DNA from 4 places in the Lysinibacillus sp. BF-4 genome. Region 1 is predicted to be linked to each of the others. Evidence: riboswitches for the same ligand, from Rfam matches in the RefSeq annotation. Region 1 holds a riboswitch; each other region holds the start of a gene.
The links. Region 1 has a riboswitch for S-adenosylmethionine ahead of CH76_RS09795 (methionine ABC transporter ATP-binding protein). Riboswitches for the same ligand answer to the same signal wherever they lie in the genome.

Region 1 (6,009 bases):
AAGTCTTGGATTTCTGTAGATGTTAGTACTTCCATTAGTGATTTAATCGCTGGGTTGTCTTTATCTTCTGAACGAACCGCAATGATGTTTACATATGGTGACTCTGCATCTTCAAGCGCAATCGCTTCTTTCATAGGGTTAATACCGTGATCAAGTGCGAAGTTAGAATTAATTAATACTGCGTCACCCTCATTGTTTTGGTACATTTGTACAAGCATTTCTGGAGAAGTACCATCATCAAATTTAAAGTTTTTTGGGTTTTCAGCGATGTCTGAGATTTCAGCTTTTACTTTATCAACGCCATCTTTTAATTTGATTAAGCCTTTTGCTTCAAGTAATGCAAGCATACGACCATGGTCAGCTACTGAGCTACTTAATAAAATTGTTGCACCTTCAGGTAGCTCTTCTAATGTTTTATAATCTTGTGAGTAAATACCGATTGGCTCGATATGTACACCACCTGCGTTAGCAAAATCATAACCATTATCTGCAACCTGTCCTTCAAAATACGGAATGTGTTGGAAGAAGTTAGCGTCTAAGTCGCCAGACTCTAAATCTTGGTTAGGTAATACATAGTCTGTGTACGTTTCAATTTTTAAGTCGATGCCTTTGTCAGCTAATAACGGTTTAGCTTGTTCTAAAATAACCGCATGAGGATTATCTGAAGCACCTACTGTTAATGTTGTTTCTTCTTTTTTCGTTTCATCATCAGTTGTAGCTGTTTGTTCGTCTTTTTTGTCTTTATCGCTTGCGCCACAAGCTGCTAATGCTAGCACAAGTACTGATAATACTAAAAATGATAACCACTTTTTCATTTGTTGCACTCCCTTTGTGTTTTATATGTTATCGACAATTGTCGGCATAACCTAACGTTTATCAACCTTAGCAGTAATAAAGTCACCAATCCATTGAATAATAAATACGATTAAAACAATAATTACGGTAGCCACTAACATGACATCTGTACGTGCACGCTGAAAACCTTGCATATACGCCAAGTGACCAAGACCACCTGCACCAATTATACCAGCCATTGCTGTATACCCTACAAGTGCTACTGCTGTTACTGTAATGCCTGAAATTAAAGCAGGTAATGACTCGGGAATCAGCACTTTAAAAATAATCGTTGATGTTTTAGCTCCCATTGAACGAGCTGCTTCGATGACACCTTTATCAATTTCTTTTAAAGCAATCAACACCATACGTGCATAAAACGGAGCAGCACCGATAATTAATACGGGTAGCGCTGCCGTAGGTCCACGCATTGTGCCAAATAAAAACTTGGTAAACGGCACTAATAAAATAATTAAAATGATAAATGGTATCGAACGAAAAATATTGACGAATGAGCCTGTTAAAAAGTAAACAACTTTATTTGCCCATACATTATTAGGTGAAGTCAAAAACAATAAAATACCTAGCGCTAGCCCTAAAATAAAGGTAATTACAGTAGCTGCAACTGTCATATAAATTGTTTCATACATTGCCTCGAGCATCTTATCTAGTTGCACATTAGGAAACCACTCAGCTATCATGACATTACCTCCGTTTGGACATCCACATTGCGTAAAAATGCTAAGGATTGTTCGATATTTTTGGCGTCGCCATCAATATGTACGACTAATGTGCCGTACGGTCCTGACTTTGTTTGTGAGATGTTACCATGCACTACGCTAACGCTAACATCATATTGTTTTACTAACTGCGAAATTACAGGCTCCTCTGTACGCTCCCCTACAAATACTAATTTAATTAACTGCCCTGTTGGGTAATGGGCACGAATTGTCGCAAATGTTGCGTTCGTATCCTCTGTACCCGTTAACTGCGAAACAAATCGTTTTGTGATGGGTGCTTGGGGATTACGAAATACTTGGAGCACTTCGCCAGCTTCCACTACTTTACCCGCTTCCATAACCGCTACACGATTACAGATTTTTTGAATGACATGCATTTCGTGGGTAATTAACACAATTGTTAAACCAAGACGTTCGTTAATGTCTACAAGTAAATCTAAAATAGCGTCTGTTGTTTCAGGATCAAGCGCACTTGTCGCTTCGTCACATAATAAAACTTCGGGGTTATTGGCTAACGCGCGCGCAATGCCTACACGTTGCTTTTGACCACCTGATAGCTGCGATGGATAGGCGCTACCACGACCATCCAAACCAACAAGGCTAATTAACTCCTTAACGCGTGCCTCCCGCTGTGCTTTAGGCACACCCGCAATCTCTAATGGAAAGGCAATATTGTCTTCAACAGTGCGTGACCATAATAAATTAAAGTGCTGAAAAATCATACTGACTTTTTGGCGCGCCTCGCGTAGTTCTTTACCTTTAATATGCGAAAAGCGTAAGTCATTAACGATAACCTCACCATCAGTAGGTTGTTCTAAGCCATTTAATAAACGAATTAGCGTACTTTTACCTGCACCACTATAACCAATGATGCCAAAAATCTCGCCTTTATTAATTGTTAGACTTACTTGATCAACTGCTGTGAGAGGACCGCTTTTTGTTGTATATTTTTTTACAATGTTTTTTAGTGTAATCATGAGCGTCAACCTCCTTAGTAGTAAAAACCCCTCCACTGTGTAAATAGGTGGAGGGGTTTGACGTAATCTATACGTGTAAACCGACCACTCATCTGTCAAAGATTGCTCTTTGTGTGAATTGGCACCTTTTCACTTTCGTGTTGGTTGCCGGGCTTCATAGGGCACTTCCCTCCGCCTCTCTTGATAAGAGTTCGATATATGTTTGTTGTTGTTATGAGACACTTTACCATGTACATTTTACAGTGTCAATTAGTTTTTTAACAATTCGTACAAATAAGGTACAGATTGAAAAGCATAGACCTTTTCAGTAATTTTTCCGTCGTCTACAATTAGTAAGCAAGGTACACTTTCAATTTCATATGTCATTGCCAATTGCTCCTCAAAATTTAAATCGAGTGCGCCAACTTTACGATGTGGCACCAAGTGCTTCACAACTTCCATCATGCGCGAGGCCACCTGACACGTACCACACATCGGTGTGTAAACGTAGAGTGCCGCCTTACCCTCTGCCTTATATTGCTCAAATTGCTCTTTTGTCCATTGTTCCATATTGCCACAACCTTATATCCTATCAATTTTCACACGTATGCCTTCACGCGCTAATACATTTGCTAAAAAGCGTTTGGGTGTCTCTGCTACTTGCTTATACATTTTAGTAGTTTGAAGCTGTATTGCCTCAGGATACGTGCGCATCATGAGCTTACGTAAGGCATCCCCTGATTTATCAGCATCAAAAAATGTGTAGAGTGTGTAGTGCTCATAAGGTGCTAGTAGCTCCTCAAGTGCCGTTTGCCCGATTGTACCATTCGTACAAACAATCGTCACGTCCTCCGCTAATACACGTTGCAAGCGCTCTTTATCCGAGCGTCCCTCAACAATAAGACACTTCATACCAACGCCTCCTATAAAAAAACGCCTCCGAAAAATTCGGGGGCGCTGTGTGATTATTCTTGTGTCATTTCGTCGTACTTGTCAGCATCCATTAAATCATCAAGTTGTGCTGCATCAGAAAGCTCAACTACTACCATCCACGCTTGCTCATAAGGAGACTCATTTACGTATTCTGGATTGTCTTCAAGCTCTGCGTTAACTTCTACAACTTTACCTGAAACAGGTGCATATAACTCTGAAACTGTTTTAACAGATTCAACGCTACCGAATGGCTCGTCGATTGTTACTGTATCGCCAACTTCTGGTAGCTCAACGAAAACGATATCGCCTAGCTCAGATTGTGCGAAGTGTGTAATACCGATACGTGCTTTGCCGTCTTCTACTTTTACCCATTCGTGTTCTTCAGAATAACGTAAGTCTTTAGGTGTTGTCATGTCAAAAACCCCTCCATTTTAAATGATACTTTGCACTTTAAGTTTGCCATATTTGCTAAACAAAAACAAGCATGACAAACCTTAGCGCCAAGTTTGTTCAAACGTTTCTTCGTTAAAGCCCAATGTTACCTTTTGGCCATCTGTTACGATAGGTCGCTTGATTAGCATACCGTCTGATGCAAGGAGCGCTAATTGCTCATCCTCCGTCATAGTAGCTAGCTTATCTTTTAAGCCTAGCTCACGATATTTCATGCCTGATGTGTTAAAAAACTTTTTTAATGGCAACTCACTTGCCTGCCAAATCGCCTTTAGCTCCTCAGCACTTGGTGTAGCCTCCACAATATGCACCGCTTCAAAAGCTACATCCTGTTGCTCTAACCATTTTTTTGCTTTACGGCAACTTGTGCAATTTGGATATTGAATTAATGTTAACACAGGTCATTCCCCCTCTTTACAATACGCGTTGAGTATAGCAAAAATTTCGCACACAGGGAACTATAAAAAAAGCAGGCTAGGGGTAGCCTGCTTACGTTATTACACGACGTACTTTTCTGCTTCGATAATTTTAACAGAAGCCTCACGTTTTTTAGTAATTACGTCATACGGTTCATTGCGTGTTAATTTACGTAACGCTGATAGCATCATACGTGCTTGATCACCGTCTGTTGCGTGCAGTAATACAGTTTTTGCCTCTTGCTCAATTTGCGCAAAAGCTTCTTGTGCAAAAATTTCAGTATAGAGCACTTTTTGCGAAGCTTTTTCTACGCCGTCCTTAGCAATAGCTTTAGCTGTACGAATCACTGCCGATTCCATCGCATATAATTGATTAGCAATATTAGCGATGCTCACTAGCACCTCTTGCTCGTCATTTAATTTAGCACCAAAGCGTTGCGCTGCAAGACCAGCAGCTAGCACACCGATTTTTTTAGCATTGCGTACTAAATACTGTTCCTTCGCAAGTGGCTCGTTGCCAATTTGCTCTGGCATCATTGTTAAGATTTCCTGCTGTAGTTGTTGCGCTACTTGTAATAGAGGCAGTTCACCTTTTAAGGCTTTCTTCATAAAAGTACCTGGTACAATCATGCGGTTAATTTCATTGGTACCTTCAAAGATTCGGTTAATACGTGAATCACGGTACATACGCTCTACTTCATACTCTGCCATAAAGCCATACCCACCATGTAGTTGTACAGCCTCATCTACAACGTAATCTAGTGTTTCTGAGCCTACTACTTTTGCAATTGAGCATTCAATCGCATACTCTGCAATGGCTGCCGCAATTGTTTTACCGTCTTTTTGTGCCGCTTCGTCCATTTGACCAAGGCGATCCTCAAACAAACCAACTGTACGGTAGTTTAATGACTCCGATGCATAAATACGCGCTGCCATTGTTGCTAATTTATCCTTTGTTAATGAAAAATCAGAGAGTTTTGTTTTAAATTGTTGACGTTGATTTGTGTATTTCACCGCAAGCTCTAATGCTCGCTTAGAGCTACCCACTGTACCTACACCTAATTTATAACGCCCTACATTTAAAATATTAAAGGCAATGACATGGCCTCGTCCTACCTCACCTAATAGGTTCTCTACTGGTACCTTAGCGTCTTCTAAAATTAAAGTACGTGTTGATGACGATTTAATACCCATTTTCTTTTCCTCTGGACCAACCGATACACCATCATACGCACGCTCTACGATAAATGCCGAGAATTTATCGCCGTCAATTTTAGCGTATACAATAAATACATCCGCAAAGCCTGCGTTTGTAATCCATTGCTTTTCACCGTTTAGTACATAGTGTGTACCGTCTGCCGAAAGTTTAGCTGTCGTCTTTGCACCTAATGCATCTGAGCCTGAGCCTGGCTCTGTTAATGCGTATGCCGCAATAAGCTCACCTGTCGCTAACTTTGGTAAGTATTTTTTCTTTTGCTCCTCATTACCAAATAACACGATTGGTAATGAACCAATGCCTACGTGTGCACCATGTGTAATTGAAAAACCACCTGCTACCGACATTTTTTCTGCAATTAATGCTGAAGAAATTTTATCTAAACCAAGGCCTTCGTATTCCTCTGGTACATCAGCACCTAGTAGACCTAGCTCACCTGCGCTCTTTAATAGACGCACAGAGTG
Region 2 (6,009 bases), on a different contig from region 1:
GCTTTATTATGGTTAGAAGGAATAGAAAACTTAACCGATGCATGGTACGGCTCACTACAATTACATATTATTTTATTTATACCAGCTACCCCCATTATTTTAAATACATTATGGACTGGTAGATTGCAACGTTATGAGAAACAAGTTGTGATTTTTCACTTACATACACCAAGCCTTTACTTCTTCAATAAACTTCTAGTCACTTGGCTTGTAATTAGTACCTTACTCTGTATATTTTATAGTGCTTTTTGGTTTATCACTTTATCAATCCCACTCTACTTATTGTATGCCACTCTGCTACAAATTTTAATAACCATTGCTTTAGTTGTAACACTAACAGGGTTTTTATCACTCTTATTAGGACGCACTCTTTATAGTATTATACTGATTATTTTATATTTATTAGGTAGTATTCAATTTTTACAAAATCCTATGTTTGCATTGTGGTTCAACCCTAACCTCATAGAAGAAATGATGATACAACCCAGTTTTATAATGCAACGCTTAGCTTTAATCATTTGGATAGGGCTACTTTTATTTCTTGCAGCGCCTCTTTTCAAGCGATTGGTGGTGAGCTAATGTTTCACCTTTGGCAAACATGGTTCGCTGTATTATGGAAAGACTATTATTTATGGGGCTATTATAGTATTGTATTAGTTTTATTTGCTAGCCATTCTTTATTTCAATTACAAGAACAGCATGCCCTGATTCCTTTTTACGGATTATTAATTTCTCTATTAACTATTATGATTTTACAACTACATCAATCATTCATGATGGATAAAATTGTACGTGTTGTTACAAGTAACCCCCTGTTAACTAGTTTTCGGTTACTATTATTTTGTTTAATATGTTCACTTCCTACTTTAATTTTACTATCAATAGAAGTGAGACGATTATTTCCAGATACACCATTTATACTATTATTAAGTTGTATAGCACTGTTCGCCCTATTCGCTATAGCATTAGGCTGTTGTAGCTCTTTATTAACTACTAATTTAGCTGTCGGTATTATTGTTGCCCTATATTTTTCATTATTTTTATTACATGGCTACCAACTTGAACGTTTTACTTACATAGCACCCACACTAAATTTCATGTACCCTGATTACCCCAACCCTTGGAATAGCCTTGCCATTATATTAATTAGCCTTTTTCTCATTGGGTTTTACTTTAATAAACACTATGATTTCACTACAAGAGACCGAAATCGATTACGCTCACTCTTACTAAGCATTATATTTATATACATCTTAGTTCCTTTTGTTGTATCACATCATGAAAAAAAAGCACCTACTGTACAGATGCTTATCGAAAATAAGCTAGCGATAACATATACCGGCGTATCTACAAAACAAGCACTCCATTATGGCCAAGCAGTACTCAGCACAGTAGATGTATTACAACAAGCTGACATAGATGCTGTTGTAACAGATGTAACAATAATATGGCAACACGAGCTACCAAAAGGAAAAGATATCGAAAACATCGTTGAGCAGCAAGGAACAACTTTAGTTATTCGTCCTTATTCTCGGAAGTTTTTCGAATTTAACTATGGCTACCACATTGTACGAGATATTACAGCACTATTTGTACACGATGAAACAGACGCTCGCGCTATTGAACAACATGTAATACAAAAAAACCAATACCATCTCTTTACACCTACTAAAATTAAACGAGCATCACCTCAATAAAAAAACGTTCAGCTACTTCATTTAGCTGAACGTTTTTTTAGGATAGCCAATCATAATAGCAACTGCACCACATATACCAATTAATACAGGGTAAAAGGAGTACGGTAAAATATTGATTGGTGAAATACCTGCTAAGCTAGCGGCCACTAAAAATTGAGCGCCGTACGGTAATACGCCTTGCACCATACAAGAAAAGACATCCAATAAACTAGCAGCCTTACGCGGCTCAATATTGTACTGCGTGGCAATGTCTTTTGCTAGCGGGCCTGCAATTAAAATAGCAATCGTATTATTAGCAGTAGCTAAGTTAGTAAGGGCAACAAGCCCAGCAATGCCAAACTCCGCACCTTTACTGGTCGAAATTCGCTTCATAATCGCTTGCAAAATAAATTCAATCCCACCATTAAATTTAATAATCTCTACCATGCCTGCAATTAAAATTGCAAGAAAGGCCATATTATACATACCTGCCATACCATCGCCCACTTGTTGTATAACATCCAGTAACTGATAGCTACCATCCACTAGCCCCACTACACCTGCAAGTGTAATACCTAGTGTTAACACAAAAAATACATTCATGCCCATAAGTGCCAACACAATGACGATCAGATACGGCACAATTTTAATTAAGCTATAGTCAACATGTGTAATAGGCGCCGCTTCGCCCCAAGTTAAAACCCCAAAAATCACACTTGTCATGAATGCCGCTGGTAGTACAATCCAAAAGTTAACACGAAACTTATCTTTCATTTGCGCACCTTGCGTACGTACGGCTGTAATCGTTGTATCCGAAATAATAGATAAGTTATCACCAAACATTGCGCCACCAATAACAGCTGCTGTCACAAGTGCTACAGCAAGCCCTGTGTGCTCGCTAATACCTAAACCAATTGGCACAAGTGCAACAATCGTACCTACTGATGTTCCCATCGCAAGTGAAATAAAACAGGCAATTATAAAGAGCCCAATAATTAAAAAGTTTTGCGGGATAATGGATAATGCAAAATTAACCGTTGCATCTACTGCACCCATGCCTTTAGCTACGCTCGAAAATGCGCCTGCTAGTAAAAAAATTAATGCCATCAACATAACATTACTATTACCTGCACCTTGGCAAAAAATGTCGACCTTCTTCGTAAAGGGCACTTTGCGATTCATCGCGAGCGCTACCATCGAAGAAATAGTTATTGCTACAATTACGGGAAATGCATAAAAATCCTTTAACACAATACCTGAACCAATAAATAAAACTAAAAACACGAAAAATGGGAGCAATGCCCATGGATTGCCTTTCTTCACTACTCACTCTCTCCTAATCTAAAAAAACCTCTTCTACAAAAATAAGAAGAGGTCAGTGGACGCTCTTCTTATCTGCCAAGCTATTGCTTGCTGGATTTAGCACGGTAACTGATGTTCCGCTGCCGAGATTTCATTAGGCCAGTCCTTCCATCTCTCTTTATAAGAAGTTATTACGTTTTTCCTTTAATACTAAAGGAAAGCACGTGTATTGACAATGCCTATCCGTGTTTTATTTTAAATCGTAATGATTACTTTTTGTATTGACAGATACAACTCGCCGTTTTATACTCATAAAGCGTAATGATTACTAATTAGGAGGTTTTACATGTGATTAATAAAAAGGTATGGGGCTGTACATTAGCTTTAAGTGCATTACTCGTAGGTTGTGCTCAAGCCAACACACCTGCAAAAGAGGAAGAAGCACCGCAGCATGAACATAGCCATGAGCATGAGCACAAACACGAACATAAGCATGAACACGCGGAGCGTAATGACATAGCAGCAGGCTATTTTAAAGACACCCAAGTAAAAGACCGTGCGCTTACGGATTGGCAAGGCGATTGGCAGTCCATCTATCCTCTATTACAAGATGGTACACTTGATGCTGTATTTGAACATAAAGCTGAACATGATCCAAGCAAAACACCAGAAGCTTATAAAGCCTATTATGAGGAAGGCTACAAAACAACAACAGAACGTATTGTCATTGACGGGGATCAGGTCACCTTTTACGAAAATAATCAGCCACATACCGGCACATTTGCTTATGATGGCTATGAGATTTTAACTTATGACAAGGGTAACCGCGGGGTACGTTATATTTTTAAACAAACGGGTAATGTCGAAGGTGTCCCTGCCTTCATTCAATTTAGCGACCATATCATTGCTCCGCAAAAATCAGGGCACTTTCATTTATACTGGGGAGATGACCGCGCTAAGTTATTGGAAGAAGTTACGCACTGGCCAACTTACTTCCCTGCCGCTATGACAAAAGATGATATTTTACATGATATGCTTGCACATTAATCCAAACAATTTGTAGCTACGGCTGCAAATTGTTTTTTTGTCGATTTTCCTTGGTCATTACTGGGTAAAATACGTTATAGTAGAAATTGAGTGATATAGAAAGCAGGTGGGAAAATGAAGGACTTCCTCAAAGACTTGACCATGCTAATTATTGGTTCGTTCATTTTCGCGTTAGCCGTCAATTTATTTGCTATTCCTAATGGTTTAGGTGAAGGTGGCGTTACAGGTATTACGATTATTGCGTACTACTTATTTGAATGGGCGCCGAGTATTGTCAGCTTCGTTTTAAATGGTATTTTATTAGTCATTGGTTACAAATTTTTAAATCGTAAAATGGTAATCTATACGATTATCGTCATTTTTTTATTGTCGATTTTCTTACATCTTACAGAGTCTTGGCATATTTTATCAGATGAGCGTATTTTAAGCGCAATTTTTGGTGGTATGTTCTCTGGTGTAGGGATTGGCTTAATTATTCGTGTGGGTGGCTCTACAGCAGGCTCTACTATTTTAGCGAAGATTGCGAGCAAATATTTAGGCTGGAGTGTTAGCTATGCCCTATTATTCTTTGATTTAATTGTGGTAGGTGCTTCTTATTTTGTTATTGGACTAGAGTCTGTGATGTTAACAATTGTCATGCTGTATGTTGGTACAAAATCTATGGAGCTCGTTATTGAAGGATTTAACCGCAAAAAAGCGGTAACGATTATTTCGAAAGAACACGAAGCGATTGCTGAGCAAGTAACGTATAAAATGAATCGCGGCGTTACGGTGCTATCAGGTTATGGCTATTACACGAAGCAAGAGAAAAATGTACTGTATATCATTATTAGTAATCAAGAAATTGTTAAGCTCAAAGCTTATGTGCATAAGGTTGACCCTAATGCCTTTATTACCATTCATGATGTACGTGATGTATTTGGCGAAGGGTTTTTAAATTTATCAAATAGCTAATAAGGAGGGCTTTTAATGCACGAGTATAGTATTGATGCAAGGCGTAATAAAATTTTATTTTACCTTTCTCTATTAGCTATTGCACTTGCTAGCACCATTAGTGCGCTCTTGCATAACTTGCCTTTTGTAACAATTACTATTCCCGTTACATCCTTTACATTCTTTTTATTATTTGTACGGATTTTTAATACTAAGTTATGGCGCAAACCCTCTTACCAACGGATTGGCATTACTAAAACGCCTGATTTAAATGGTGAGTGGCAGTGCGTACGCTTTAATGAAGTAACAGGTGAGCAAACGACATGCACGTTACGTATTAAACAAACTTGGACTAAAATCCGCTTCGAATTTAAACAAGAGGGCTATATTTGTGTTAGCTATGCTACAGCCATTCAAACGCGCTACCCGTTAGGCACACGTGTCAGTGTAGCAATTCAAATTTTTCGGGTTGTTAAACAGCACTTGCCCGAAAAAATAAACGATGCCTTTATGGATTTTATTATTTTATCAGATGATGAACTACAAGGGCGCTACTATACCAACCCGCAAGTATTTTCGCAGTATGGTTTAATTACTTGCACAAAAATAAATAACACCACAAACGTAAACGAACCCTCGCATAGTTAAGCTATACGAGGGTTCGTTTTTATTTAATGACAATTTTCTTCTTGAGGTACATTAACAAACCTAAATCCATTACACCAATGACTACTAAACTTACACCATACACTTGGAATAATGTAACGAGACTTGACATTGGACGCATTAATAGGAATAATGCTACAACAATTAATAAAATACTATAAATATAAAATGGCATTTTATTAATTGGGAACATCGTACGTAGGCTAAGTGCATTTACTAAATGGCTAACACCTACAACTAAAATAATAATCCCTAGTAAATACGGTACTATTTTAATAATTTGATCAGCTAATGTATAAATTAAAATCGCTGCTACAATATATAATGCGCCAAGAGCAAATGAGCCTAAATAACCGCGATTATATTTCTTTTCATTAAAGCCTGT
Region 3 (6,009 bases), on a different contig from region 1:
ATGAAATGGCTCAAACTTGCCGCAACAGAAGATCACATGAATGCACAATTTACACTTGGTATGCTTTATCGTCAACAAGGGGACTACATACAAGCTGCACAGTGGTTAACGTGGGCAGCTGAAAAAGGGCATCTTCCTGCAATGTATGACCTTGGGCTCTTATATTTATATGATGAGCCAGTCATCAAAAAAGCCTTACATTATTTCGAAAAAGCGGCTGCTGCTAATAATGCTAACTCACAAGTCGCCTTAGCTAAAATGTACCTACACGGACAAGGGGTCGAAAAAAACACTGTACTTGCCAAACATTGGCTAGAAAAAGCGGTTGCCCAACAGCATCCCGAAGCAGCACTACAGTTAGGTTACCTTGCCCAAACTATGCATGACCAACAGCAAGCCTTGCATTACTTCCAACTGGCCGCACAATTTGGCAATGTCCAAGGACAATACGAGTACGGTAACCTTTATGATAAAGGCATCGGCGTTGCTCAAGACTATATACTCGCTGCACAGTGGATTAAAAAAGCGGCAGATCAAGGGCATATTAAAGCTCAGTTTCAACTTGGACAAATGTATTATTTTGGACAGGGTGTGCCAAAAGACGCCAAACAAGCAGCTAAATACTATCGTATTGCCGCAAATCATGGACATAGTAAAGCACAATATCAATTAGGGATGCTATATAAAAAAGGTATTGGTGTCGCACAAGACTATACCGAAGCTACAAATTGGCTAAAAAAATCATTGCAACAAGAAAACCCGTCGTCTCAATAGACAACGGGTTGCTTTTTATTTCATCCACTCTGGTTTACCAAAGCCTTTAAATTTATCATCAATAATTTTTTCGAATGCTGGCGCTTCAATAATTTCAATAATATCTTTTGCAAATTGCTTATCTTTATTTTCCGTTTTTACAGCTACTACATTACGGAACTGGTCAGACGTATTTTCTAATGCAATGGCATCCAATAAATCTAATTTCGCAGCTAATGCAAAGTTACCTGGTACAGCTGCAATATCTGTACTTTCAATAGAGCGTGGTAATTGCCCCGCCTCTAACGGTAATACTTTTAAATTTTTAGGGTTGCTCGTAATATCTTTTTCAGAAATTTTTAAAGCCTCGACACTTTCATCTACTTCAATTAAACCTTGATCTACTAATACACCTAGTGTACGTGCTGCATTGACAGGGTCATTAGGAATAGTAATTTGAGCGCCATCTGTAATTTCTTCTACAGAAGCGAATTTATTAGAAAATAAACCTAATGGTACTGTTGGTACAATAATTAATGCAGATAAATCCATCTTATTTTCTTTTTCAAAGTTCTCTAAGTAAATCGTATGTTGGAATAGGTTAGCATCAACCTCACCGCTATTTAATGCATTATTTGGTTGGATATAATCACTAAACTCCGTAACTTTAACTTTATACCCCTTTTTCTCTAACTCTGGTACAATTGCTTCTTTTAACATATCGCTATAAGGACCTGCCGTTGCTCCAAATGTTAATGTTTTATCATCATCTGCTTTTTCTGTTTTTGCGTCACCGCATGCACCAAGTACAGCAACTACTGCTAAAGTTAATAACGCTAAAATAATCTTTTTCATTTTATTCTCTCCTATCGTTTGTCTACTTTAATTGATAAACGGTCACCCGTTATTTGTATAATTTGTACTAAAATAATAAGAATCGTCACTGTAACAAACATCGTAATATTGTCATAGCGGTAATACCCATAACGAATGGCAACATCACCAATGCCACCCCCGCCTACAAAGCCCGCCATTGCTGAGAAGGCCACTAAATTAATAAGGGTAATTGTTAAACCTTGGATAATACCTGGTTTAGCTTCAGGCAATAAAACATCTTTAATAATCATTTTAGGTGTTGCGCCTACTGCTATAGCCGCTTCAATCACACCTTTATCAATTTCTTTCATGGATGTTTCAACAAGTCGAGCAAAAAATGGAATCGCCGCAATTGTTAATGATACACTCGCTGCTGTTGGCCCATAGGCATTGCCAAATAAAATAAGACGTGTTAATGGAATCAGTGCTACGATTAAAATAATATAAGGTATCGAACGCACAATATTAATCACAAAACCAAATGAGGTATGGACTAATCGATTTTCTAAAAACATACCTTTGCCTGTTACAAATAATAAAACACCTAAAGGCAAACCAAGTAATAGCGCAAAGAAAAAGGCAATACCAATCATATACAGTGTTTCCCCAAAAGCTTTAATCATCTCAGGACCTAAACTACCAATCATTTATAGCACCTCCACTTCTACATCTCGACTAGCAATATACGCCAATGCTTGCGTAATAGTTGCCTCATCTCCGTTAACTTCCATAATAAATGTCCCTAATGGGCGCTCTCCAATATACTCAATAGCTCCATGGATAAAGTTTCCTTGTAACTTAAACTGTTGTAAGGCATCCGAGATAATCCCCTCGCCTGCAGTTTCGCCTTTAAATAATAATTTAACAAGCGTGCCTGTGCATTTTTCTACAATATGAGGAGGTATATCAAATGACACTACATTAGAAATAAAATGCTTTGTCAGCGGCTCTTTCGGATGGGCAAATAAATCATATACAGTACCTTCCTCAATAACTTTGCCGTCTTGCATAATCGCCATACGATGACAAATTTCTTTAACCACTTGCATTTCATGTGTAATCAAAACAATGGTTATCCCTAGCTCTCGATTAATCTTTTGTAATAAATTTAAAATCGCCACTGTCGTCTGTGGATCGAGTGCACTCGTTGCTTCATCACTTAACAGTACTTCTGGGTTATTCGCAATCGCTCTAGCAATCGCTACCCGCTGTTTTTGCCCACCACTTAACTGAACAGGGAAGGCTTCACTTTTATCTTGTAACTCCACCATCGCCAATAATTCATGCACTCTTTGTTTAATTTGATTTTCCGGGAATTTTGCTGCTCGTAACGCAAAAGCAATATTTTCATATACTGTTTTTTGCTGAATTAAATAGAAATGTTGAAATATCATTCCGATTTTCAAACGAGCTTGTCGTAATGCTTCACCTTTTAATTTAGTAATGGCTACATCATTTATTTTAATGTCACCCGAGGTAGGTTGCTCTAATAAATTAATGCAACGAAGTAAAGAACTTTTACCTGCGCCTGAGTAGCCAACAATGCCAAATATTGTCCCTCTATCTATTGTTAAGCTCACATCATCTACGCCAGTAACCTTAGTGCCACGTGACTTATAGACTTTTGTTACATTTAAAATTTCAATCATTACTATCCTTCCTTTCCAATAAAAAACTTCTTTCAACTAGATTGAAAGAAGTCCACGTACACACTTATCTTTCAGAACTACTTGTCCTGCAGGATTTAGCACCTACCATAAAAATGGGGTTGCTCGACTTCACAGGGCCTGTCCCTCCGTCTGTCTTGATAAGATATTCATTTGTTGTTACTTAGATTAAGCTATTATATAAACTATGTCAACAATATTCAGAAAATATTTTAAAATAAAAAAAGTAGCCCTCTAGTAGAGCTACTTTTTAGCAAATTATGCTTTTGATTTATCAATAAAGAATGTTACAGCTAGGAATAACGCAAAGCTTACTAATAAAATAGTACCGCCTGCGATAAAGAACACTAAGTTAACAACTTCGCTAATAGCGAAAGGTTTAACATAAAATAACCACATACCAATACCTAAACCAAAGGCACCAATAATACCTGTAACTGCTTGAGCTGTTACTAATTTTTTAATACGAACTTCGTAGTTTTTATAGAAAATGCCCCAAGCAAACATACTTAACCAACCAACAAGTAAAATATGCACATGCACTGCCTTCATTGCGTAGCTACCTGCGCCTGCCATATGAGAACCTAAGTAAGCACCAAATAATCCAAAAATCGCTGCTAAGCGAATTAAACGAATTGCCCATTGTTTTTCCATGGTTAATTCCTCCATTACTTTTGTTATTACTTGTAGTATAAATTCCCAATATGAACTTTATATGAACTCCAAATTACATCTTAGGTAGTGTTATTTTCACAGTAGTTCCCTCTCCTAAAACGCTGGTTAAATCAATATGCCCTTCATGTTTTTCTACAACTTGCTTAACAATAGGCAAACCTAAACCCGTACCGTGCTTCGTACGAGATGCATCCGCGCGGTAAAAACGTTCAAAAATACGCGCGAGCGCTTCCTCACTCATACCAATACCTGTGTCCTGTATTGTCACAACTACATCATCTACTGTTTCTTCAAGGGTTAGTTCAATATAAGCGCCCTCTTCACTATATTTAATAGCGTTAGCAATAATATTATCCCAAATATTTTGTAGTAAACCTGCATCCCCTTTAAACATCACAGGCGCAATCGTATAAGAAAAATCAATATGGTGCTCCTCAATCTGCCAGCGATATTTGCGCACAGTATCCTTTAATTGCGCACTTAAATCAAAAACCTCACGCTTTGGCTTACGCGTAGAGCTATCTAGTGTAGTTAGCACTAATAATTGCTTTGTTAATTTGGACAAGCGCTTGGTTTCAATTTCAATAATCTCACCATACTCCGCGCGCTCTTCCTCAGTTAAATTAGGTTGCGCTAATAAAGTTGCATATCCTTGAATATTTAAAAGCGGAGATTGAAAATCATGCGATACATTACTAATAAACTCCTTACGCATTTCATCATTTTCCTGCAATTGATCCGTCATTCGCTTAAAGCTATTAGCGAGCTGTCCAATTTCATCAACACGCTCAATTTCTAAAGGTGCATCAAAGTTTTCATGCGCAATATCACGTGTAGCTAGTGTCAATTTTTTTATAGGATTAATGATTGTTTGAGCCAATACAATAACACCAATTAAGCTTAGTACAAACATTGCTAACATAAGAGCGCCTAAAATACGATGCACTTCAGAAAATAGCAACTTAATATTAGGGCGCATAAACAATGCATAATCTTCACCCTCATAAGTAAAAGGTACACCAATTGTATTGACAAGCTCATTCGCAAAAAAACCCATCACAAATGTTTCACGTGGAAAATCGCGCATCCCATGATACGTAGTGCCAGACATTACACTCTCAACTGTACTTGTTTCAAGCGCCTTATCTCGAAAAGTACCGCCATAAAATGTTTTAGTACCATCATCCTTAACGACATAAAGCTGATAACCTGTTTCGCCGAGCATCGTAAAATAATCATCGAGCTTCTTTACATGCTCTTGCTCAATATAAGCTACCATCGTCTTGGCAATCTCTACGTTCTTTGCATCATTAGGTGCTTTAATAATTTGGTGATAGTACGTATTCGTAAAGAAAAAGCCCAGCAATAAACTGCCGAGCATTAATAATAGCGTGGTAAGTGCAAATTTACTTGAAAGTGTTTTTAACATGCACCGTCCACCTCTAATTTATAGCCAACACCACGCACTGTCGTAATGGCAACACAGTTTGTATGCTTAGCAATACGCTCTCGAATACGTTTAATATGCGTATTTAATGTCTGCTCATCTCCTTCATAATCAAAGCCCCATATTTGCTCCATAATAGTAGCACGAGGAAATACTTGATTAGGGCGTGAAGCAAGCAATGCTAATAACTCAAACTCCTTTAAAGGTAGCATTAACGTTTGGTTACCAATCGTCACCTCAAAGCTACGTCGGTCAATAAACATATCTCCCACTTCAAAGGTTTCTTGGTTCTTTTTATCAAAGCGACGTAAAATAGCAGCAACTCTAAACAACAACTCACGCGGCTCAAATGGCTTAACAACATAATCATCAGACCCTGCCGAAAAACCCTTCTCTTTATCTTCAAGCTCACCCTTAGCTGTTAATAATAAAACAGGAATATTGTAATCTTCATTTAAAATCTTTGTAAGTTCAAAGCCATTCATGCCTGGCATCATTACATCTACAATAGCTAAATCAGGTAAGGTTGTATCTAATTGCTCAAGTGCATCATCTGCACAACTCGCTTGAATCACTTGATAGCCTGCCTGT
Region 4 (6,009 bases), on a different contig from region 1:
CAGGAATACGTACAGATACAATAGCACATAAGCCTTCGCGAATATCAGCACCGTCAAGATTTTTGTCCTTATCCTTCAATAAGCCAATTTTACGCGCGTATTCGTTAAACACACGTGTCATCGCCGCTTTTGCGCCTGTTTCGTGAGTACCACCGTCGCGTGTACGCACATTATTAACAAAAGATAAAATGGTTTCGGCATAGCCATCGTTATACTGGAAGGCAAACTCTACCTCGATCGCATGATGCTCGCCCTCAACGTAACGCACAGGGTGCAACGTATCTTTTTCTTCGTTTAAATATTCGACAAAGGCTTCAATACCATTTTCGTAGAAAAACACTTCATGCTTAACCTCGTCGCCACGCTCATCAATAAGCTCAATTTTTAAGCCCTTTAATAAAAAAGCTGACTCGCGTAAGCGCTCTGCTAGCGTATCATAGTTATATTTCGTCGTTGAAAAAATGCTGTCATCTGGTAGGAAGTGAATGTTCGTACCTGTTTCACGCGTCTTACCTTTGATTTCAAGCGTAGTGGCAGGCTTACCACCGTTTTCGAAACGTTGCTCGTAAATTTGCCCATCGCGGTAAATGGTAACCGTTAAAAAACGAGATAGTGCATTTACAACTGACGAACCAACGCCATGTAAACCACCACTCGTTTTATAGCCGCCTTGACCAAATTTACCACCTGCATGTAATACCGTTAAAATAATTTCTGGTGTAGGCTTACCTAATTTATGCATACCAACAGGCATCCCGCGTCCATAGTCACGCACACTGATGCTTTGGTCATTATGAATTGTTACTACGATGCGATTACCGAAGCCAGCAAGCGCCTCATCGACCGAGTTATCTAAAATTTCGTATACGAGGTGATGAAGTCCACGGTTATCCGTCGAACCTATGTACATACCTGGGCGTTTTCGTACGGCCTCAAGCCCCTCTAATACTTGAATATCATCATCACTATAATTATTTGTCAAAAAAATCCCTCCAAAAGAGAACATTCGTTCTTGTTGAATCCTACAATTAATCGTAATCCCTCAATGACCATTAGTCAATGAAAATCCGTATACCGCCACTATTTTAGCAAAAATCTCTGCAAGAAGTTACACTTATCACCTTTTCATAATGCCATCCGTAGCTTACAATAGATTTTAGTACCACGTCATAATAAAGGAGTTTTCTATGGTAAACACGATTCTTGTACTACTTAGTGCATATCTCATCGGCTCAATCCCATCAGGTTTATGGATTGGACGATTGTTTTTTAATACGGACATACGCGAACATGGTAGCGGTAATTTAGGCGCTACGAATACATTTCGTACACTCGGCAAAAAGGCTGGGCTTGTGGTCACTATTATGGATGTCCTCAAAGGGACGGCTGCTGTACTCTTACCCCTTATTCCGTTCTTCGCAAACACAGGCGTTCACCCACTCATTTTAGGTATTATCGCAGTAACTGGGCATATGTTCCCTGTATTTGCAGGTTTCCGCGGTGGTAAAGCAGTTGCTACATCAGCTGGTGTGGTGTTAGGTTATGCCCCTATTTTGTTTGCTATTTTGTTTGTTGTATTTTTTACAACGCTCAAATTATCTAAAATTGTGAGCCTTACCTCTATGGTAGCCGCTTCAGTCGCTTTAATTTACAGTATCGTTTATTATTTTGTTACAGGCGATTATGCGCTGTTCATTTTAATTTTCTTTTTGTTTAGCTTTATTATGTACCGTCACCGCGCCAATATTCAGCGCATTAAAGACGGCACAGAACCAAAAGTCAAATGGCTATAGGAGTGAGAGCATGCAAATTATTGTAACAGATGAGGCCGTAAAATGGTTTATTGAAGAAATGGAAGTTGAAGCGGGCGACACGATTCGTTTTTATGCACGCTACGGTGGATCAAGTCCCTTTCACGAAGGTTTTTCGCTTGGTATGACGCGTGATGAGCCTGTACATGCAGGTGTAACAAAGCAAGTTGATGACATTACGTACTTTATTGAGCAGGATGACTTATGGTTTTTTAATGACCATGATCTCCATGTATCTGTAAATACCGCGCTAGATGAGCTAGCGTATGCTTATAAATAACCAAACAAAAAGTAAAACGTGATACGCTCACGTTTTACTTTTTTTATGCCCAGTCGTACGGTGTTAGCTGGTACACATAGTAGTTTAACCAGTTCGAAAATAAAAGATGGGTATGGGCACGCCATGTATTTTGCGGTGTACGTGTTGGGTCATCATTTGGGAAGTAGTGTGCAGGTACTTGCGGATGCATGCCCTTCTCTACATCACGCGCATACTCCTCAGCTAAGGTATGTGCATCATACTCTAAATGCCCTGTTACCATAATATTGCGGTGGTTTTTAGAAGCTACAATAAATACACCTGCTTCATCAGAGTAGGACAATAGCTCAAGCGCTGGGTGGTTGCGTACTTCATCGATAGAAACAGATGTATGGCGAGAATGCGGTGCTGTGAAATGGTCACTAAAGCCACGCACTAAGTCATGGGTAAAATCTGTAATAACATGGTCATAAACGCCTGAGCACTTTTCTTCTAGCTCATACTTACCAATGCCGTAATAGTGGTAGAGTGCAGCTTGTGCGCCCCAGCAAATGTGCAGTACGCTTGTAACATTCGTCTCTGACCAATCCATAATTTGCTGCATCTCTGGCCAGTAATCCACATCTTCAAAGGCAAATTTTTCGACAGGTGCGCCTGTAATAATCATGCCATCATAGCGCTTATGCTTAATAGCATCAAATGTGGTATAAAAGGCATCTAAATGCGATTTACTAATATTTTTTGACACATAGGTCGCCGTATTTAAAAAGGTAATGTTCACCTGAAGCGGTGTATTGCCTAGCAAGCGCAACAACTGTAGCTCCGCCTTCTCCTTTTCGGGCATTAAATTTAAAATGATAATATTTAATGGGCGTATCTCCTGTGTAGAAGCACGGTCTGCCTCCATAGCAAAGATTTTTTCCGCACGAAGGTGCTCACCGACAGGCAAATTTTTAGGGATGTTTATTGGCATTATGCAGTCTTCCTCTCCTAAGTAATAAAAAAACCCTCATTCTTTTAGAGAATGAGAGTAAGGTTGTTTGCTCTCTTATCTCATAGGAATTAGCACCTTTCTTGCCTAGGCAAGAGGTTGCTGAAGCGTCGTAGGGCCTTTCCCTCGGCTTCTCTCGATAAGAATATTTAGATTATTGCTATAATAGCATGCAGGGTATTTTATTGCAATGCATAGCTTTATGCGTAAATTTGTGGTAGCATATACCTTTAGTAAAGAATGAGGACGTGAAAAAATGATTAAAATTGAATTACCAAAACCAGACTTAGTAATTCGTCAACGCGAGCAAAAATTGCAAGACGGTGATGTAGAAATTACACCAATCTATGGCTTCATTGATTTAGATAAAATTACACGCGAAAAAGGCGGTATTTTTATGTTCTTCAATAAAGAAAACGATTTATTATTTGTAGGTAAAGCACGTAAATTACGTCAACGCATTAAAAAGCATTTTAATGACAATGGCTTAATGGTGAAGCACCGTGACGAAATTCACAAAATTGAAGTGTTTGAAGTTGAAACACCAATGGATCGTGAAATTTACGAAACGTATGCGATTAACACGCTACAAGCAAAATATAATATTGATAAAGTATTTTATCGCGATTAAGATGTCCTCTAAGGGCATCTTTTTTTGCAGAAAGAAGGGTATAAGATGATTGCTAAGCTAAATGTCTTTCTTCAAAAATATATTGCCATTTTAACGCCGCTTAGCTTAATTATAGGTGTGATGGTACATCAAGTAGGCGAACAACTATTATTTATGGTGCCGTTATTATTTGCCTTTATGACTTTTGTTGGTAGCCTTGGTATGCGCGCGCGTGATATTAAAGTATTTGCACGCTACCCTAAAACCATTTTACTCAGTATTGTTTTTTTACATATTTTAATGCCACTTTGGGCGTATATTATTGCTACAACGCTCTTTAACGATGCTATGCTAACAGTTGGTTTTGTAATGGCGGTAGCTGTACCAACAGGGGTAACGAGTGTGATTTGGGTATCTGTTTGTAAAGGTAATCTACCGCTTGCACTGGCGATTATTTTGATTGATACATTGCTTGCACCTATTATTATGCCAGGGTTGTTACACATTACTGTAGGCGAAACGATTAGTGTGGATACGATGGGGCTGCTAGTTGATTTATTATGGATGATTGTGTTGCCAACGCTGCTTGGGATTATCTTAAACGAAGTGACCAAAGGGCGCATTCAACAAAAGTGGTCGCCTACACTTGCACCTTTTTCGAAATTAGCACTCTTTGCAGTGGTGTTGATTAATGGTAGTGCGATTTCGCCGTATATTAAAGAACCAACATGGGAGCTTGTTGGTATTATTGCTACGGTATTTGTTGTATCTGTTACAGGGTATACGTTTGCTTATTTGCTGGGGCGTTTGCTCTATAAAAAGCAAACGGATGTGGCGACGACCTTTATGTTTATTGGCGGTATGCGTAATATTTCCGTTGGTGTGGTCATTGCGACGAGTTACTTCCCTGCTAAAGTGGCGATGCCAGTAGTGTTTGGTATGTTGTTTCAGCAAGTATTGGCTTCGAGTTTTAGTAAACTCACTAAAAAATAGGATGCCGCGTGGGCATCCTATTTTTTTAATTCTTCTTTTACAAACTTTTCAAAAAGTCCTTTGATTTCGTCAATTGGGATATTGTTTTTCATATAGCTTTCGACATCGAGATTTTCGTCTTGTAGCTTAGCGAGTGCTACGCGGTAACTAATTTCGGAAACCGTTAAGCCTAACGCGATTGTAATAGAAGTAGCGACAGAGCCGTTAATCATACCACCAGCAATAGTCCCTACACCTGGAATGAACTTTAATACTTGTGCAACTAGGTAGCGACCAAGTTGGCTAACAATCTCGCCAATACCAAGCGTGCCGATTAAGTTTTCGAAGTTGCCAAATAGCCCGTCTAAGCCGTAGCCCTTTAGCACACGGTTAATCATAACACCCTGATTGGCAAGCAAAATCGGACCATCCGCAAAGGGAATGGGTGTAAAACCTACGCCAAAGGATACTGTAGCGTGCTGACGAATGGCTTTATTAATTTCGCTACGCTTTAGCTCAACATTCACTTGCTGCGCGCGTAAAAACGAAAAGCGTACTGCTGTGTCGAGATGGTTATATGTCCACTCCATTAGCTTAGGTAGCTGAAGCGGCATTTTTTGCGATACTACAAAACTCGCAAAACCTTCATCCGCAACAACTTTCATTAACGCATCTACTGTTTCGACAGAGGCAATATCGCCTTTAGTAAACACTACACAAACGGGTTTGTTTGTAGCACGGAATTTTTTTAACATCGCAATATCCATCGGTGTAATACGATGCCCACTTGCTGGGATGCAGTACCATACCATATGGATTTGTTGCTCAATATGCTTTGTAGCATCCTTCATATAGCCTTCCATTTCGGCTATAAAGCGCTCATGCTCCTCTGTTGCAACCTCGTAACCTTTGGTATCAAATAACGTAATCGGAAAATCCTCAACTTCGTACTTCGTTGTTGCCTGTGTTACAGGTGTACCTACACCTGTAGCCGCAAAGTCTACACCAAATACATGGTTAACAAGCGTACTTTTACCACTGCCTGTTGCCCCTACGACTAATATATTAGTCTTGCCCTGTTCCTCTAAAAAGCCTTCCATCGCTTTTTCTACTGCTTGATTAACAATAACATCACTTGTTTTTACCAAATCGAATCCCTCCTAAAAAGCGGCGTTTTTGTGTTGGTGCTTGGTAGTATGTACGTATGGCATCAATAACACGCTCGCGACCAAAGCTAGTGCTTGCTGTACCGTCAAAATAGCGCTCTGCCTTACTATTTACGGCTATTGTACGACATGGTATAAGCTGTGCCATATCATAAATTTGTTGCTGTGTTAGTGTGTTTGCCTTTGTTAATACAGCAATC

Region 2: it holds a riboswitch for S-adenosylmethionine, as region 1 does, so the genes downstream of both, CH76_RS06510 (Na+/H+ antiporter NhaC family protein) here and CH76_RS09795 (methionine ABC transporter ATP-binding protein) in region 1, are expected to answer to the same signal.
Region 3: it holds a riboswitch for S-adenosylmethionine, as region 1 does, so the genes downstream of both, CH76_RS14015 (methionine ABC transporter ATP-binding protein) here and CH76_RS09795 (methionine ABC transporter ATP-binding protein) in region 1, are expected to answer to the same signal.
Region 4: it holds a riboswitch for S-adenosylmethionine, as region 1 does, so the genes downstream of both, metA (homoserine O-succinyltransferase) here and CH76_RS09795 (methionine ABC transporter ATP-binding protein) in region 1, are expected to answer to the same signal.

The regions. Positions count from the first base shown of each region.
Region 1 is NZ_JPUW01000030.1:64-6,072, forward strand. Features, by position in the region: gene CH76_RS09785 (MetQ/NlpA family ABC transporter substrate-binding protein) at 1-815, opposite strand, end outside; gene CH76_RS09790 (methionine ABC transporter permease) at 867-1,535, opposite strand; gene CH76_RS09795 (methionine ABC transporter ATP-binding protein) at 1,532-2,551, opposite strand; SAM riboswitch class I at 2,637-2,741, opposite strand; gene CH76_RS09800 (thioredoxin family protein) at 2,801-3,100, opposite strand; gene CH76_RS09805 (toprim domain-containing protein) at 3,113-3,442, opposite strand; gene gcvH (glycine cleavage system protein GcvH) at 3,496-3,876, opposite strand; gene CH76_RS09815 (arsenate reductase family protein) at 3,958-4,311, opposite strand; gene CH76_RS09820 (acyl-CoA dehydrogenase family protein) at 4,411-6,009, opposite strand, start outside.
Region 2 is NZ_JPUW01000014.1:4,068-10,076, forward strand. Features, by position in the region: gene CH76_RS06500 (hypothetical protein) at 1-579, shown strand, start outside; gene CH76_RS06505 (hypothetical protein) at 579-1,697, shown strand; gene CH76_RS06510 (Na+/H+ antiporter NhaC family protein) at 1,719-2,999, opposite strand; SAM riboswitch class I at 3,065-3,165, opposite strand; gene CH76_RS06515 (metal-binding protein ZinT) at 3,327-4,025, shown strand; gene CH76_RS06520 (YitT family protein) at 4,140-4,979, shown strand; gene CH76_RS06525 (hypothetical protein) at 4,995-5,606, shown strand; gene CH76_RS06530 (HdeD family acid-resistance protein) at 5,626-6,009, opposite strand, start outside.
Region 3 is NZ_JPUW01000050.1:3,024-9,032, forward strand. Features, by position in the region: gene CH76_RS12220 (SEL1-like repeat protein) at 1-774, shown strand, start outside; gene CH76_RS12225 (MetQ/NlpA family ABC transporter substrate-binding protein) at 790-1,608, opposite strand; gene CH76_RS14010 (methionine ABC transporter permease) at 1,620-2,276, opposite strand; gene CH76_RS14015 (methionine ABC transporter ATP-binding protein) at 2,277-3,278, opposite strand; SAM riboswitch class I at 3,340-3,443, opposite strand; gene CH76_RS12240 (hypothetical protein) at 3,555-3,950, opposite strand; gene CH76_RS12245 (cell wall metabolism sensor histidine kinase WalK) at 4,024-5,400, opposite strand; gene CH76_RS12250 (response regulator transcription factor) at 5,394-6,009, opposite strand, start outside.
Region 4 is NZ_JPUW01000018.1:18,423-24,431, forward strand. Features, by position in the region: gene parE (DNA topoisomerase IV subunit B) at 1-982, opposite strand, end outside; gene plsY (glycerol-3-phosphate 1-O-acyltransferase PlsY) at 1,188-1,793, shown strand; gene CH76_RS07550 (HesB/YadR/YfhF family protein) at 1,804-2,091, shown strand; gene metA (homoserine O-succinyltransferase) at 2,135-3,043, opposite strand; SAM riboswitch class I at 3,116-3,207, opposite strand; gene CH76_RS07560 (nucleotide excision repair endonuclease) at 3,318-3,692, shown strand; gene CH76_RS07565 (bile acid:sodium symporter family protein) at 3,738-4,664, shown strand; gene CH76_RS07570 (GTPase) at 4,682-5,791, opposite strand; gene CH76_RS07575 (GTPase domain-containing protein) at 5,775-6,009, opposite strand, start outside.